2 regions of the Streptomyces sp. M92 genome follow, and region 2 is predicted to be linked to the other one. Evidence: predicted binding sites of a transcription regulator. Region 2 holds the regulator's gene; the other holds the start of a gene.
What was found. The regulator HspR, encoded in region 2, represses chaperone genes until heat shock. The targets are predictions, from matches to a motif close to TTGAGNNNNNNNNNCTCAA.

Region 1 (6,578 bases), 1.2 Mb from region 2:
CCATGCCGATGACGACCTCGTCCAGGCGGGACTCGGCCGCCGAGTCGATGACCGCGTCCAGCAGCGGGATGACGGACTCGCCGCCCTCCAGGGAGAACCGCTTCTGGCCGACGTACTTGGTCTGGAGGAACGTCTCGAACGCCTCGGCGGCGTTCAGGCGGCGCAGGATGCGCAGCTGCTCCTCGCGCTCCGGCTTGGTGTGCGAGCGCTCGATGCGGTCCTGGATCCACTTGCGCTGCTTCGGGTCCTGGATGTGCATGAACTCGACGCCGGTGGTGCGGCAGTACGAGTCGCGCAGCACGCCGAGGATGTCGCGCAGCTTCATCAGGGACTTGCCGGCGAAGCCGCCGACCGCGAACTCGCGCTCCAGGTCCCACAGGGTGAGCCCGTGCTCGGTGATGTCCAGGTCGGGGTGCTTGCGCTGCTGGTACTCCAGCGGGTCGGTGTCGGCCATGACGTGGCCCCGGACCCGGTAGGAGTGGATCAGCTCGAAGACGCGGGCGGCCTTGGTGACGTCGTCGTCGTGCGAGGCGTCGATGTCCTTGAGCCAGCGGACCGGCTCGTAGGGGATGCGCAGCGCCTTGAAGATCTCGTCGTAGAAGCCGTTCTCGCCCAGGAGCAGGTTGGCGACCTGGCGCAGGAACTCGCCGGAGGCGGCGCCCTGGATGACCCGGTGGTCGTAGGTCGACGTGAGCGTCATGACCTTCGAGATGCCGAGCTTGTTCAGGGTGTCCTGGGAGGTGCCCTGGAACTCCGCCGGGTAGTCCATGGAGCCGACGCCCATGATCACCGACTGGCCGGGCATCAGGCGCGGCACGGAGTGGACGGTGCCGAGGCCGCCGGGGTTGGTCAGCGAGACCGTGACGCCGGAGAAGTCGTCCATCGTCAGCTTGCCGTCGCGGGCGCGGCGGACGATGTCCTCGTAGGCCTGCCAGAACTCGAAGAAGTTCATGGTCTCGGCCTTCTTGATCGCCGCGACGACCAGCTGGCGGTCGCCGTTGGGCTTGACCAGGTCGATGGCGAGGCCGAGGTTGACGTGCGCCGGCTTGATGAGAGTCGGCTTGCCGTCCTTCTCGCCGAACGAGTGGTTCATCGCCGGCATGGCCTTGATGGCCTGCACCATCGCGTAGCCGATCAGGTGCGTGAAGGAGATCTTCCCGCCCCGGGCGCGCTTGAGGTGGTTGTTGATGACGATGCGGTTGTCGAACAGCAGCTTCACCGGGACCGCGCGCACGGACGTGGCCGTGGGCAGCTCCAGCGAGGCGTTCATGTTCTTCGCGACCGCGGCGGCGGGGCCGCGCAGGGTCACCGTCTCCGGACCCTCGGGCGCCGAGCCGGCGTCCTTGGCGGGCGCGGCGGCCTTGGCCTGCGGCTTGGCGGCGGCGGGCTTGGCCGGGGCGGCGGGCTGCGCGGCCGGGGCGGCCGGAGCCGCGGGGCGCAGCAGCGGCGGGCTGCGCGGCCGGCTTCGCGGGCGCGGCCTGCTGGGGCGCCGCCTTCGGCTGGGCCGGGGCGGGCGCCTGCGCCTGCGGCGCGGAGGAGGCCTGGGGGGCGCTGCCGGAGTCCGTGGCCGCGGTGCCGGAGGCGGACTGGGCAGCGGCCGCTCCGGGCTTGTAGTCGGCGAAGAAGTCCCACCAGGCTCGGTCCACGGAGTTCGGGTCCTGGAGGTACTGCTGATAGATCTCGTCGACGAGCCATTCGTTGGCACCGAAGGCGGCCGCGGGGTTCTTGCCCGCGTTGCCCGCTTGGTCGGTGTCGGTCGAGATGCTCGAGTTACTGGGGGACTGTGGCGACACGGCGAGAACCGCCCTCTTCCGCTTCACAAGATGGTGGACAGCGGGAATCAAGGCTACGCCTCCCCGACCCGGAAGGTCAGACCGGGCCCGTTCATCGTCGCGTAAGTCACATCGCAGACTGCGTTTCGGCGCTGGAAATGGCGGGAAACAAGCGAGGTTCCGTTGCGTGAGGGAAGGGGCGGCCGCGACCCGGCGCCGGGAAAACGCGGGCCTGTGCCTGATCACACGTGTCCGTCAGCGCGGACACCAGTGGATCTTGGCGCTCCGCTTCGAACCCTACGTCAACTCGGAGCCGTCGGCAGGCCCGGAAGAGTGATGAGAATCCGGCAGCCCCGCTCGGATTCGGCCACGCCGATCCGGCCGCCGTGCAGATCCACCGCCCAGCGCGCGATCGCCAGGCCCAGCCCGGTGCCGCCGTCACTGCCCGGACCGTGCGGCCGGGACACCGAGCCCCGGTTGAACCGCTCGAACACCCGGCGCCACTCCGAGCGCGGAATGCCCGGTCCCTCGTCGAGGACCTCGAGCTCCAGCGACTCGGGGAACTCGCCGCGCCGCGCCCTGACCGTCACCCGGCCGTGCGGCGGACTGTGCTTCACGGCGTTGTCGATGAGGTTGGCGACGACCTGGTGGATGCGCTCGGGATCGGCGTGCACGGTGAGGTCGGACGGGAACACGTCGAGCGCCAGGTGCACGTCGGTGCGGGTGTGACTGCCGGACCCGGAGGCGATGCCCGCGCGCGCGGAGGCGACCATGTTGGCCTCCTTCAGTACGCCCGAGAGGTACGGCCACACCTCGAAGCGCCGCTTGCGCAGCGGTACGACGCCGTTGTCCAGGCGGGAGAGGTCCAGCAGCGTCTCCACCAGCCGGCCGAGCCGCTCCGTCTGACCGAGCGCCGTGCGCATCGTCTCCGGATCGGCCTCGGTGACCCCGTCGACGATGTTCTCCAGCACCGCGCGCAGGCCCGCGATAGGGGTGCGCAGCTCGTGCGAGACGTTCGCGACCAGCTCCTTGCGCTGGAGGTCCTGGGCCTCCAGGTCGTCGGCCATGCGGTTGATGGTGACGGCCAGGTCGCCCAGCTCGTCGCGGCGGTTCTCGCGCACCCGGCGGGTGTAGTCGCCGTGCGAGATGGACCGGGCCACCGCGTTCATCTCGTCCAGCGGCGCGGTCAGCGAGTGCGCCACGAACTGCGTGATCAGCAGTGTGGCGATCATCGAGAAGACCGTGATGAAGCGCAGCTCCGTCTTGGTGTGCACCGCGATCACCGACAGACCGGTGGTGATCAGCACCGACGTGACGACCAGCGCGCCCAGCTTGGTCTTGATCGAGAACGGGCGTACGCCGCCCCAGGGTTCCCCGGTCCTCCGGGGGCCGGGGCTCCGCCGTGCGGCATCCCGCCCTCGGCTCATGGCGTCGGCGTCTCCAGCGCGTACCCCACGCCGTGCACCGTGCGGATGCGCTCGGCGCCGATCTTGCGGCGCAGTGCCTTGATGTGGCTGTCGACGGTCCGGGTGCCGGACGCGTCCGCCCAGTCCCAGACCTCGGCCAGCAGCTGCTCGCGGGAGAGCACCGCGCGGGGCGTGTTCGCCAGGCAGACCAGCAGGTCGAACTCGGTCGGCGTGAGGTGGACGTCCTCGCTGCGCACCCGCACCCGCCGCTGCGCGTGGTCGATCTCCAGTTCGCCGAGGCGCAGGATGCCGCTGCGCGGCGTGGAGGCGGCCACCACGGCCCGCTCCACCCGGCGCAGCAGCACGTGCACGCGCGCGGCCAGCTCGCGCATGGAGAACGGTTTGGTCATGTAGTCGTCGGCGCCCACGCCGAGGCCGACCAGCATGTCCGTCTCGTCGTCCCGCGCGGTGAGCATCAGCACCGGCACCGGCCGCTGGGCCTGCACACGACGGCAGACCTCCAGGCCGTCGAAGCCGGGCAGCATGATGTCGAGGATCAGCAGGTCGGGCTGCCAGGCCTCGGCGGTGTCGACCGCGGCCGGCCCGTCGCCCGCCGTTTGCACCAGGAACCCCTCGGCGCGCAGGCGGGTCGCGATGGCGTCGACGATCGTCTGGTCGTCCTCGACCACCAGCACCCGGCGCTGAGCGCCCTGGGTCGCCGTCGCCGTGCCGTTGTGGGAGGTCTGTGTCTGCTCCATCGCCCGCCCCTGAGGTGTGCTTACCGGAATCAGTGGGGTGATCCCTCGTCTGCGCATGACTGCGATTGACGCTTGAAAGACCGCGTCAGGGCAGCAGCGTACGGGGATCGGACGCGGCTTTGCTATCCAGGCCCGGCGGCGAGGTGGACGACGTCCGGAACGCCCCGGGCAACGGGGATCTCTTCGGTACGCACCTGCTGGAACCCGGCATTACGCAAGGTTTCTTCGAATTCCGGAGAGGGCTGCGCGGACCACACGGCGAGCACCCCGCCGGGCCTCAACACCCTTGCGCAGCCCGCCAGTCCGGCCGGCGCGTAGAGCCCGTCGTTGTCCTCGGTGACGGTCCAGCCGGGGCCGTTGTCGATGTCGAGGCAGAGCGCGTCATACGTGTCGGAAGTCTCATTGACGTAACGGACCAGATCCGATTCGACGACCTCCGTGCGGGGGTCGGCCATCGCCTCGGCGGACAGCTCCGCCAGGGGCCCGCCCCGGTGCCAGTCGATGACGGCCCGCTCGCGCTCGACGACCGCGATCCGGCCCCAGCGCGGGTCGGCGGCCGCGTGTGCGAGCGAGAAGCCGACGCCGAGACCGCCGATGAGCAGGTGCGGCGCGGGCCGCCCGCCGGAGGCGGTGAGCGCCTCGGCGGCCGCGTCGACCAGGCGCCGCTCCGAGCGCCCGTCGGAGGTGTCCATCAGGAAGCAGCCGTTCGCGATGATCTGCAGCAGCGTCCCGTGCCGGCGCAGGACGACCTCACCGTGCGGGCCCTCGCGGCGGTCCAGCACTTCGGGGACGTCGGGGGAAGAAGTGATGGGCATCGGCCCATCCTGGCAAAGGAATGCCGGGCGGTCCGACGGTGCTCTCCCGGAGGCGGGGCGCCGTGGAGGTTGATCGCTCAGAGCGAACAGCCCTTGGGGAACATTCCGGGACTCCCTTTCATTGAGTCGATGTAACTCAACTTGACTGCCGAAGGGGAGATCATGGCTGCTGAGTCCAACGCCTCCACACCGCTCACCCTGCCCGTGCTGCCGCTCGACGACGAAGTGGTGCTCCCCGGGATGGTCGTCCCCCTGGACCTGAGCGACGCCGAGGTGCGGGCCGCGGTGGAGGCCGCCCAGGCCGCCGCGAGGTCCGAGCCGGGCAAGCCTCGGGTCCTGCTCGTCCCACGCGTCGACGGCACCTACGCCAAGACCGGCGTCCTGGGCACCGTCGAGCAGGTCGGCCGCCTCGCCGACGGCGACCCGGGCGCCCTGATCCGCGGCCGGCACCGGGTGAGCATCGGCGCCGGCACCACCGGCCCCGGCGCCGCCCTGTGGGTCGAGGGCAGCCGCGTCGACGAGACCGTTCCCGAGCCCCTGCCCGGCCAGGTCGCCGAGCTGGTGAAGGAGTACAAGGCGCTGGCCACCGCCTGGCTGCGCAAGCGCGGCGCCTGGCAGGTCGTGGACCGCGTGCAGGCCATCGAGGACGTCTCCGCGCTCGCCGACAACTCCGGCTACTCGCCCTTCCTCACCACCGAGCAGAAGGTCGAGCTGCTGGAGACCGCCGACCCGGTCGAGCGCCTGCGGCTCGCCACCCGGCAGCTGCGCGACCACCTCGCCGAGCAGGACGTCGCCGAGACCATCGCCAAGGACGTCCAGGAGGGCGTCGACAAGCAGCAGCGGGAGTTCCTGCTGCGCCGCCAGCTCGAAGCCGTGCGCAAGGAACTGCGCGAGATCAACGGCGAGCAGGAGGGCGAGGAGTCCGACGACTACCGCGCCCGCGTCGAGGCCGCCGACCTGCCCGAGAAGGTCCGCGAGGCCGCGCTCAAGGAGGTCGACAAGCTGGAGCGCTCCTCCGACCAGTCGCCCGAGGGCTCCTGGATCCGCACCTGGCTCGACACGGTCCTGGAGATGCCGTGGAACGAGCGCACGGAAGACGCGTACGACATCCAGGGCGCCCAGGCCGTGCTCGACGCCGAGCACGCGGGTCTCCAGGACGTGAAGGAGCGGATCACCGAGTACCTGGCGGTGCGCAAGCGGCGCGGCGACCGGGGCCTCGGCGTCGTCGGCGGACGGCGAGGCGGTGCCGTACTGGCCCTGGTCGGCCCGCCGGGCGTCGGCAAGACGTCCCTCGGCGAGTCCGTCGCCCACGCGATGGGCCGGGAGTTCGTCCGCGTCGCCCTCGGCGGCGTGCGCGACGAGGCCGAGATCCGCGGCCACCGGCGCACGTACGTCGGCGCGCTGCCCGGCCGGATCGTGCGGGCGATCAAGGAGGCCGGGTCGATGAACCCGGTCGTCCTCCTCGACGAGATCGACAAGGTCGGCTCCGACTTCCGGGGCGACCCGGCCGCCGCCCTGCTCGAAGTGCTCGACCCGGCGCAGAACCACACCTTCCGGGACCACTACCTGGAGGTCGAGCTGGACCTGTCCGACGTGGTCTTCCTCGCCACCGCCAACGTCCTGGAGGCCATCCCGGAGGCCCTGCTCGACCGCATGGAGCTGGTCCGCCTCGACGGCTACACCGAGGACGAGAAGATCGTCATCGCCCGCGACCACCTGCTCCCGCGCCAGCTGGAGCGGGCCGGGCTCGACGGGGACGAGGTGAAGGTCGACGAGGGCGCGCTGCGCAAGCTGGCCGGCGAGTACACCCGCGAGGCGGGCGTGCGC
Region 2 (6,578 bases):
GCCACAGCATCCACTCGCGGCGCCGTTTGCCGGCCACGGGCCGGGTCGAGACGCCCGGCCGGTAGCGCGGCTGGAGCAGCACCACGGCGGCCAGCACCGCGAGCGGTACGCCCAGTACGGCGAGCGCCAGTCCGGGCAGCGCTGCCCGGGCGTCGGGCAGGTACAGCACGAAGTCGACGACGGGCAGCGGTACGTCGGTGAGAAGCACGGGAGCCACGGCCGCGGCCGCTGCCGACGCCCCCAGGACCACGGGCAGCAGCGCCTCACCCACCGTGAACCATGCCCGGGCACTCCCGGAGGCGCCCAGCGCGGTGAGGACCGCGGTCCGGCGGTCCCGGGCCGCGGCGCCCACCCGGGCGGCGATCACGACGAACAATCCGGCCGGGAGACCGACCAGCGCCAGGTAGGCCCAGTAGAACTCCTTCGGACCGAAGTTGTACATGTGCTCCCCGAGCGACGGTGTCCAGGAGACTCCGAAACCCGAAGCTCTCGTCATCCCCTCCCGGTCCAGTCGCTCGGCCGTCGGCCGTACGTACGCGAAGTACTCGCTCGGCGACTCCAGGCCGTCCGCCGCTATGGCGCCCACGGCCCGTCCGTACTCGCCACGCACCTGAGGTCCGACCGCTTTGAGCGCAGGGGAGAGCACGGCCTCACCGGGCCTCGGCCATTCGCTCAGACCGGGCGGCAGGGGGGCGTCGGGGGTGAGCGGCTCGATGTAGACCACGTCGTACTGCCGGTCGTCGACGCTGGCCAGCGTCGCCCTCCACAGCAGAGCGGCGGAGCCGTCCTCGGCGATCTGCGGCCAACGCGCCTGGCTGCGCTCGGTACGGCCGTCGAACGAGGACGCGGCGAGCAGGAATCCGCAGACGGCGAGGACCGCCACGGCAGTGGCGGCGAGCAGCGAGAAGTACCGGATGCGGCCCGCTTCCGCCGACCGGGACGCGGCGCGTCCCATGCGCAGGAGCCGTCGTCGCAGGCCGCCGCCGCTCACCGCGCCTCCTGGGCCTGGACCAGGCGTCCTTCGTGCAGGTGCAGCCGCACATCGGCGCGGCCGGCGACCATCGGGTCGTGCGTGACCACGACCAGGGCACACCCGTGTTCCCGCGGGGTGCTGAACAGCAGGTCGGCCACTGCTTCCCGCTGCTCGCCGTCCAACGCTCCCGTGGGCTCGTCCGCCAGCAGCAGCTCAGGCGTGTTGACCAGGGCTCGAGCCACGGCGACGCGCTGCCGCTCCCCGCCGGACAGGTCGCTCGTGGCGGTGGCCCCGGGCACCCCGAGGCGGCCGAGCAGCGCCTCGGCACGGGCGCGAGCGTCGGCGACCGCGTCACCGGCCAGCAGGCTCGCGATCATCACGTTCTCCACCGGGGTGAGTTCGGGGAGAAGTTCGCCGAACTGGAAGACCATGCCGACGTGCCGCCGCCGGTGCGCGGCGAGTGCCCGCGCGGACAGCCGGGTCACGTCCTGTCCCACGACCTCGACACGTCCCGCTTGCGGGCGGATCAGCCCCATGACACACATCAGCAGGGTGGATTTCCCGCTCCCGGAAGGTCCCATCACGGAAACGGAACTGCCCGCCGGGACGGTGAGGTCGGCACCGGCGAGCAGGCTTCGGCCGGACACGCCGTAGACCACCTCGCTCAGTCGCAGAACGGGTGGGGCAGGGGGTGAGGTCACGCGGAGCTCCCTTGGTCGGGGGGATCACTCGATGTGGACGGCGCCGACGACACATGCCTGACCGAGAGGCCGGTCGGCCTCTCGGTCAGGCTGTGGTCAGGCTGCGCGGACGGGGGATCCGTCAGCCCGAGTACCAACTGGTGTGCCAGTCGGGCAGGTTGTTGCGCGAGACTGTGCCGCGGGCCTTGTAGATCTCGGAATGCCTACCGCTCTCGACGGTGCCCCTGTTGCCGTCGTTGTCGGAAGGACCGTTCGGGCCGTTCTTGTTCCACAGCGTCAGCTTGGTGCCCGAGTGAGCCACGCGGTAGTACTCGGCCTTCACCCAGTGGCTGGATCCCGTGTCCTTGATGTTCATGATCGAGCGGTTGCCCTCGGTCCAGAACCGGAGCTCGCCGCCGTAGGAGTGCGGGCCGATCTCGTACGCGAAGGCAGGTGTCGCCGTGCTCAGAGCCAGGGCGGCGATGGCCCCGACCCCCAGCCGCCGTGCGATTCTGACGTTCACTGAACTGCGTCCCCTTGTCCGATGGAGTTCCCGGACCGCGGCAGGCGGCCGGGCGGCAACCGCGCGGGAGTGAACTGCACGGTTCCTGTGACTCCAAGACTGCTGCGGGGCGGTCATGCGGAGAATCCACCCGTTGGGGGGTGTGCTCATGTCCCCCGCCCTGCCGGGGGGGTACGCCCTGCCGGGGGGCCGGCCTACTTCAGCCCGATCTCCGCGCACTCCGCCTCGAACTTGGCCGTGCAGATGTCGGAGACCTTGTAGAAGCCGTCCGCGATGACCGTGTCCTTGATGTTGTCCTGGGTCAGGGCGACGACGGGGACCAGCTGGGCGGGGATGCCCTTGTGGGTGGGGCTGTCGACCCGCTCGCGGGCGAGGGCGTCGAACTGGATGTCCCGGCCCTGGACACGGGCCACGGCCATCTCCGCGGCGTGCTCCGCCTCCTGCGGGTAGGACTTGTACACGCTCATGTACTGCTCGCCGGTGACGATCCGCTGCACCGCCGACAGTTCGGCGTCCTGGCCGGTGACGGGCGGCAGGTCGGTGACGCCCGCGTCCTCCAGGGCGTTGATGATTCCGCCGGCCATGCCGTCGTTGGCGGAGTAGACGCCCGCGATGTTGTTCTTGCCGATCTTCTCGATCGCCTCGGCCATGTTCGCCTCGGCGTTCTCCGGCTTCCAGTCCTCGGTGTCGAAGGACTGGGCGATCGTCACCTTGCCGTTCAGCTCGGACATCGCGCCGGCCTTGAACTGCTTGGCGTTGGGGTCGGTGGGCGAGCCGTTCATCATGACGATCTTGTCGGAGCTGTCGGCGTCCCCGCCGAGCGCCTCGAGGAGGGAGCGGCCCTGGACCTCGCCGACCAGCTCGTTGTCGAAGGAGATGTAGGCGTCGATCGGGCCCTCGGCCAGCCGGTCGTAGGCGATGACCGGGATGCCGGCGTCCTTGGCCTTCTGCACGCTGTCCCCGATGGACTTGGCGTCGACCGCGTCCAGGACGATGACGTCGACCTTGTCGTCGATCATCTGCCGCATCTGGTCGGCCTGCTTGGACGAGCTGGCCTCGGCGTTGGCGTACTTGACGTTGCCCTGGTCGCGGGTGAGATCGGCGACCTTCGCCTTGAAGAAGGGGTAGTCGAACTGCTCGTAGCGGGTGTTCGCCTTCTCCGGGAGGAGGAGGCCCACCGTGATGTCGTTGCCCTTGGTCGGGCTCGCCTCGTCACTGCTCTCCGAGGCACCGAGCGTGCCGCAGCCGGCGAGCATGAGGGACATGGAGGTGGCGGCCACGGTTATGGCAGTACGACGACGCATGCGAGGGCTCACTTCATGTGCGAATCGGGACGTGGGCACAGCAGTGCGGCCCATGTGACTGAAAAGCCAACGCTTTGGCCACCATCGGCGTCAAGGGGAACCACTTAACGAGATGGGCACAGTACGTTCCGCTCAACTGGCGGGGGCGATGCGGACGTACCGCGGAGGTCCGGCGGAGCTGCGCACACCGGCTGGTCACGTCCCGCACACACGTGTGCGCACAGCCACCGGAGTGACCACGGCGGCACGGAAACGGAGCGCCGGGCGAACGCGTCTGACGTACTGACAACCGCCGGAACCGCACAGCTGAGGAACGCGCGCATGGGGCACGACACGGACCACACCGACGTCACGGACGGCACGGACGGCACCGACGGCACGGACGTCATGGAGAGCGTCGTCGAGGACCAGCGCTTCGGCGCCGTGCGCGTCCGTCTGGACACCGGCCGGGGCGAGGTCGTCGTCGAGGGCGGTGCGGTGCCCCGCGTCGAGCTCCGCCGCGAGGGGCCGCAGGACGACGGACACGTTCCCGTCGGCACCCGGGACGGGGACCGGCTCGCTCTGACCGTCGACGGCGAGGAGGCCGTGGTGGACCCGTCGAAGGGGCGGCTGACCCGGCGCTCGTTCGCCGTCGACGTCCGGTACGCGGGCCAGGGCTGGCGCCTGGTGCCCGACTCCGTGGCGGGCAGCCGGCTGCTGCGCGGCCGGGAGCACGTCGGGGACTTCGTCTCGCAGGGCGACGGGCGGGTGCTGGCCGAGTGGCGCGAGGGCGCGGAGCCCGAGGCGCTGGACGCGGCCCTCGGATACGCGCTGGCCGCCGCCTTCGGCACGGGCGCCCACCCCATGTGGCTGCTGGCCGCCGACGCGATCGGCGACATCGTTCCCGGCTGACGGCTGCGGCTCGCCCGCCCGCCGCGGACGGAAAGGGGCCCGGGTCCGTGCGTGCACGGCCCCGGGCCCCTTCCTCCGGCCTCCGGCCGTCAGTCCGACTGCTGCCGCTTGGGGCGCCACACCACCAGGGCGCTGGTCTGCTGGACCTCCTGGTACGGGACCAGGTCACGACGGTACGAGGCGTGCACCGCCGCCTCGCGCTGGCGCATCGCCGTGGCGGCGCCGTCGAGGGCGTCCTGCATCTCGGCCAGGCGCGCCTGGAGGGCGGCGACCTGGTTCTCCAGTTCGATGATGCGCTTGATACCGGCCAGGTTGATGCCCTCGTCCTGCGACAACTGCTGCACCTGGCGCAGCAGTTCGATGTCGCGGGCCGAGTAGCGCCGGCCGCGCCCGGCCGTGCGGTCCGGGGAGACCAGGCCGAGGCGGTCGTACTGGCGCAGGGTCTGCGGGTGCAGACCGGAGAGCTGGGCAGCCACCGAGATGACGTAGACCGGGGTGTCCTCGGTCAGTTCGTACGGTGAGAAACCCCCGCGCCGGCGGGGACTACGGCCGTCCATCTCGATCAAGCTCCCTTCGCGGCCTGGAACAGCTCCGCCCGCGGATCCTCGTCCGCGGTCGCCTCGCGATACGCCTCGAGCGCGTCACGAGCCTTCCCCGTCAGGTCCTTCGGAACACTCACCTCGACGGTGACCAGGAGGTCGCCGCGGGTGCCGTCCTTGCGGACCGCGCCCTTGCCCCGGGCGCGCATGGTGCGGCCGTTGGGCGTGCCCGCCGGCAGCTTCAGCGTGACCGGGGGGCCGCCGAGGGTCGGGACCCTGACCTCGCCGCCGAGGGCCGCCTCCGCGTACGTCACCGGGACGGTGACCGTGAGGTTGTCGCCCCGGCGGCCGAAGACGGGGTGCTCCTTGACGTGCACCACCACGTACAGGTCGCCCGCCGGTCCGCCCCGCTCGCCCGGCGTGCCCTTGCCCCGCAGCCGGATGCGCTGCCCGTCCGACACCCCGGCCGGGATGCGGACCTGCATGGTCCGGGAGGACTTGGCGCGTCCGGAGCCCTTGCAGACGTCGCAGGGGTCCTCGGCGATCAGGCCGCGGCCCTTGCAGTCGGGGCACGGGTCGGTGAGCGAGAAGCCGCCGCCCGAGCCCCGGGCGACCTGCCCGGTGCCGACGCAGGTCGGGCACACGCGCGGCGTGCCGTTCTTGTCGCCGGTGCCCGAACATGCCTTGCAGGGTGCCTGCGAGGACATCCTGAGCGGGACCGTGGCGCCCTCGATGGCCTCGGTGAAGCTGAGGGTGACCTCGGACTCGATGTCCTGGCCGCGGCGCGGCTGGGTGCGCGTGCCGGTGCCGGGTCCGCCGCCGGTGCGGTTGAACAGGCCCCCGAAGACGTCACCGAGGCCGCCGCCGAAGCCCCCGGCGCCGCCCTGGCCGCCCCCGCCCTGGGCGCCGCCTCCGAAGAGGTCGCCCAGGTCGAAGTTGAAGGTGCCGCCGCCCGCGCCCGGCCCCGGGCGGAAACCGCCGTTGCCGAAGAGGGCGCGGGCCTCGTCGTACTCCTTGCGCTTCTTGGGGTCGCCGAGGATGTCGTTGGCCTCGGAGATCTCCTTGAAGCGCTCCTCCGCCTTGACGTTCCCCTTGTTGGCGTCCGGGTGGTTCTCGCGGGCGAGCTTCCGGTACGCCTTCTTGATCTCGGCCTCGGTGGCGTCCTTGGGGACGCCGAGAACCTTGTAGTAGTCCTTCTCGATGAAGTCCTTGGTACTCATCCCCGACGTCCCTCCTCTCGCGCCTTATGCGTCACTTCGAGCTCAGCCCTCGTCCGGGCCACCGCTCTCCTTGGCCCCGGTGTTCCCGGAGTTCTCGGCGGAGTCGGTGCCCTCCTCGCCCTCGGTGCCCTCCTCGGCCGGCTTGACCGTCTGGGCGCCGGGCTGCGGCTCGGCCACCGCCACCCGCGCGGGGCGGATGGTGCGCTCGCCGATCCGGTACCCGGGCTGCAGGATCGCCACGCAGGTCGTCTCCGTGACGTCCGGCGCGTAGGAGTGCATCAGGGCCTCGTGGATCGTCGGGTCGAAGGGCTCGCCCTCCTTGCCGAACTGCTGGAGGCCCATCTTGGCGATGACCGACTCCAGCGACTCCGCGACGGACTTGAAGCCGCCGACGACCTCGCCGTGCTCCCGGGCGCGGCCGATGTCGTCGAGCACGGGAAGCAGCTCG

Region 1: a site for HspR is predicted at 4,873-4,891, ahead of lon (endopeptidase La). Genes of this name have one in related genera too.

Annotation. Positions count from the first base shown of each region.
Region 1 is NZ_CP101137.1:3,159,028-3,165,605, forward strand. It holds partial or broken gene M6G08_RS14505 (multifunctional oxoglutarate decarboxylase/oxoglutarate dehydrogenase thiamine pyrophosphate-binding subunit/dihydrolipoyllysine-residue succinyltransferase subunit) at 1-1,793, opposite strand, end outside; gene M6G08_RS14510 (sensor histidine kinase) at 2,075-3,199, opposite strand; gene M6G08_RS14515 (response regulator transcription factor) at 3,196-3,936, opposite strand; gene M6G08_RS14520 (spermine/spermidine synthase domain-containing protein) at 4,059-4,751, opposite strand; gene lon (endopeptidase La) at 4,914-6,578, shown strand, end outside.
Region 2 is NZ_CP101137.1:1,997,516-2,004,093, reverse strand. It holds gene M6G08_RS09110 (hypothetical protein) at 1-991, opposite strand, end outside; gene M6G08_RS09105 (ABC transporter ATP-binding protein) at 988-1,674, opposite strand; gene M6G08_RS09100 (hypothetical protein) at 1,796-2,176, opposite strand; gene M6G08_RS09095 (sugar ABC transporter substrate-binding protein) at 2,371-3,480, opposite strand; gene M6G08_RS09090 (hypothetical protein) at 3,802-4,371, shown strand; gene M6G08_RS09085 (heat shock protein transcriptional repressor HspR) at 4,461-4,928, opposite strand; gene dnaJ (molecular chaperone DnaJ) at 4,934-6,130, opposite strand; gene grpE (nucleotide exchange factor GrpE) at 6,173-6,578, opposite strand, start outside.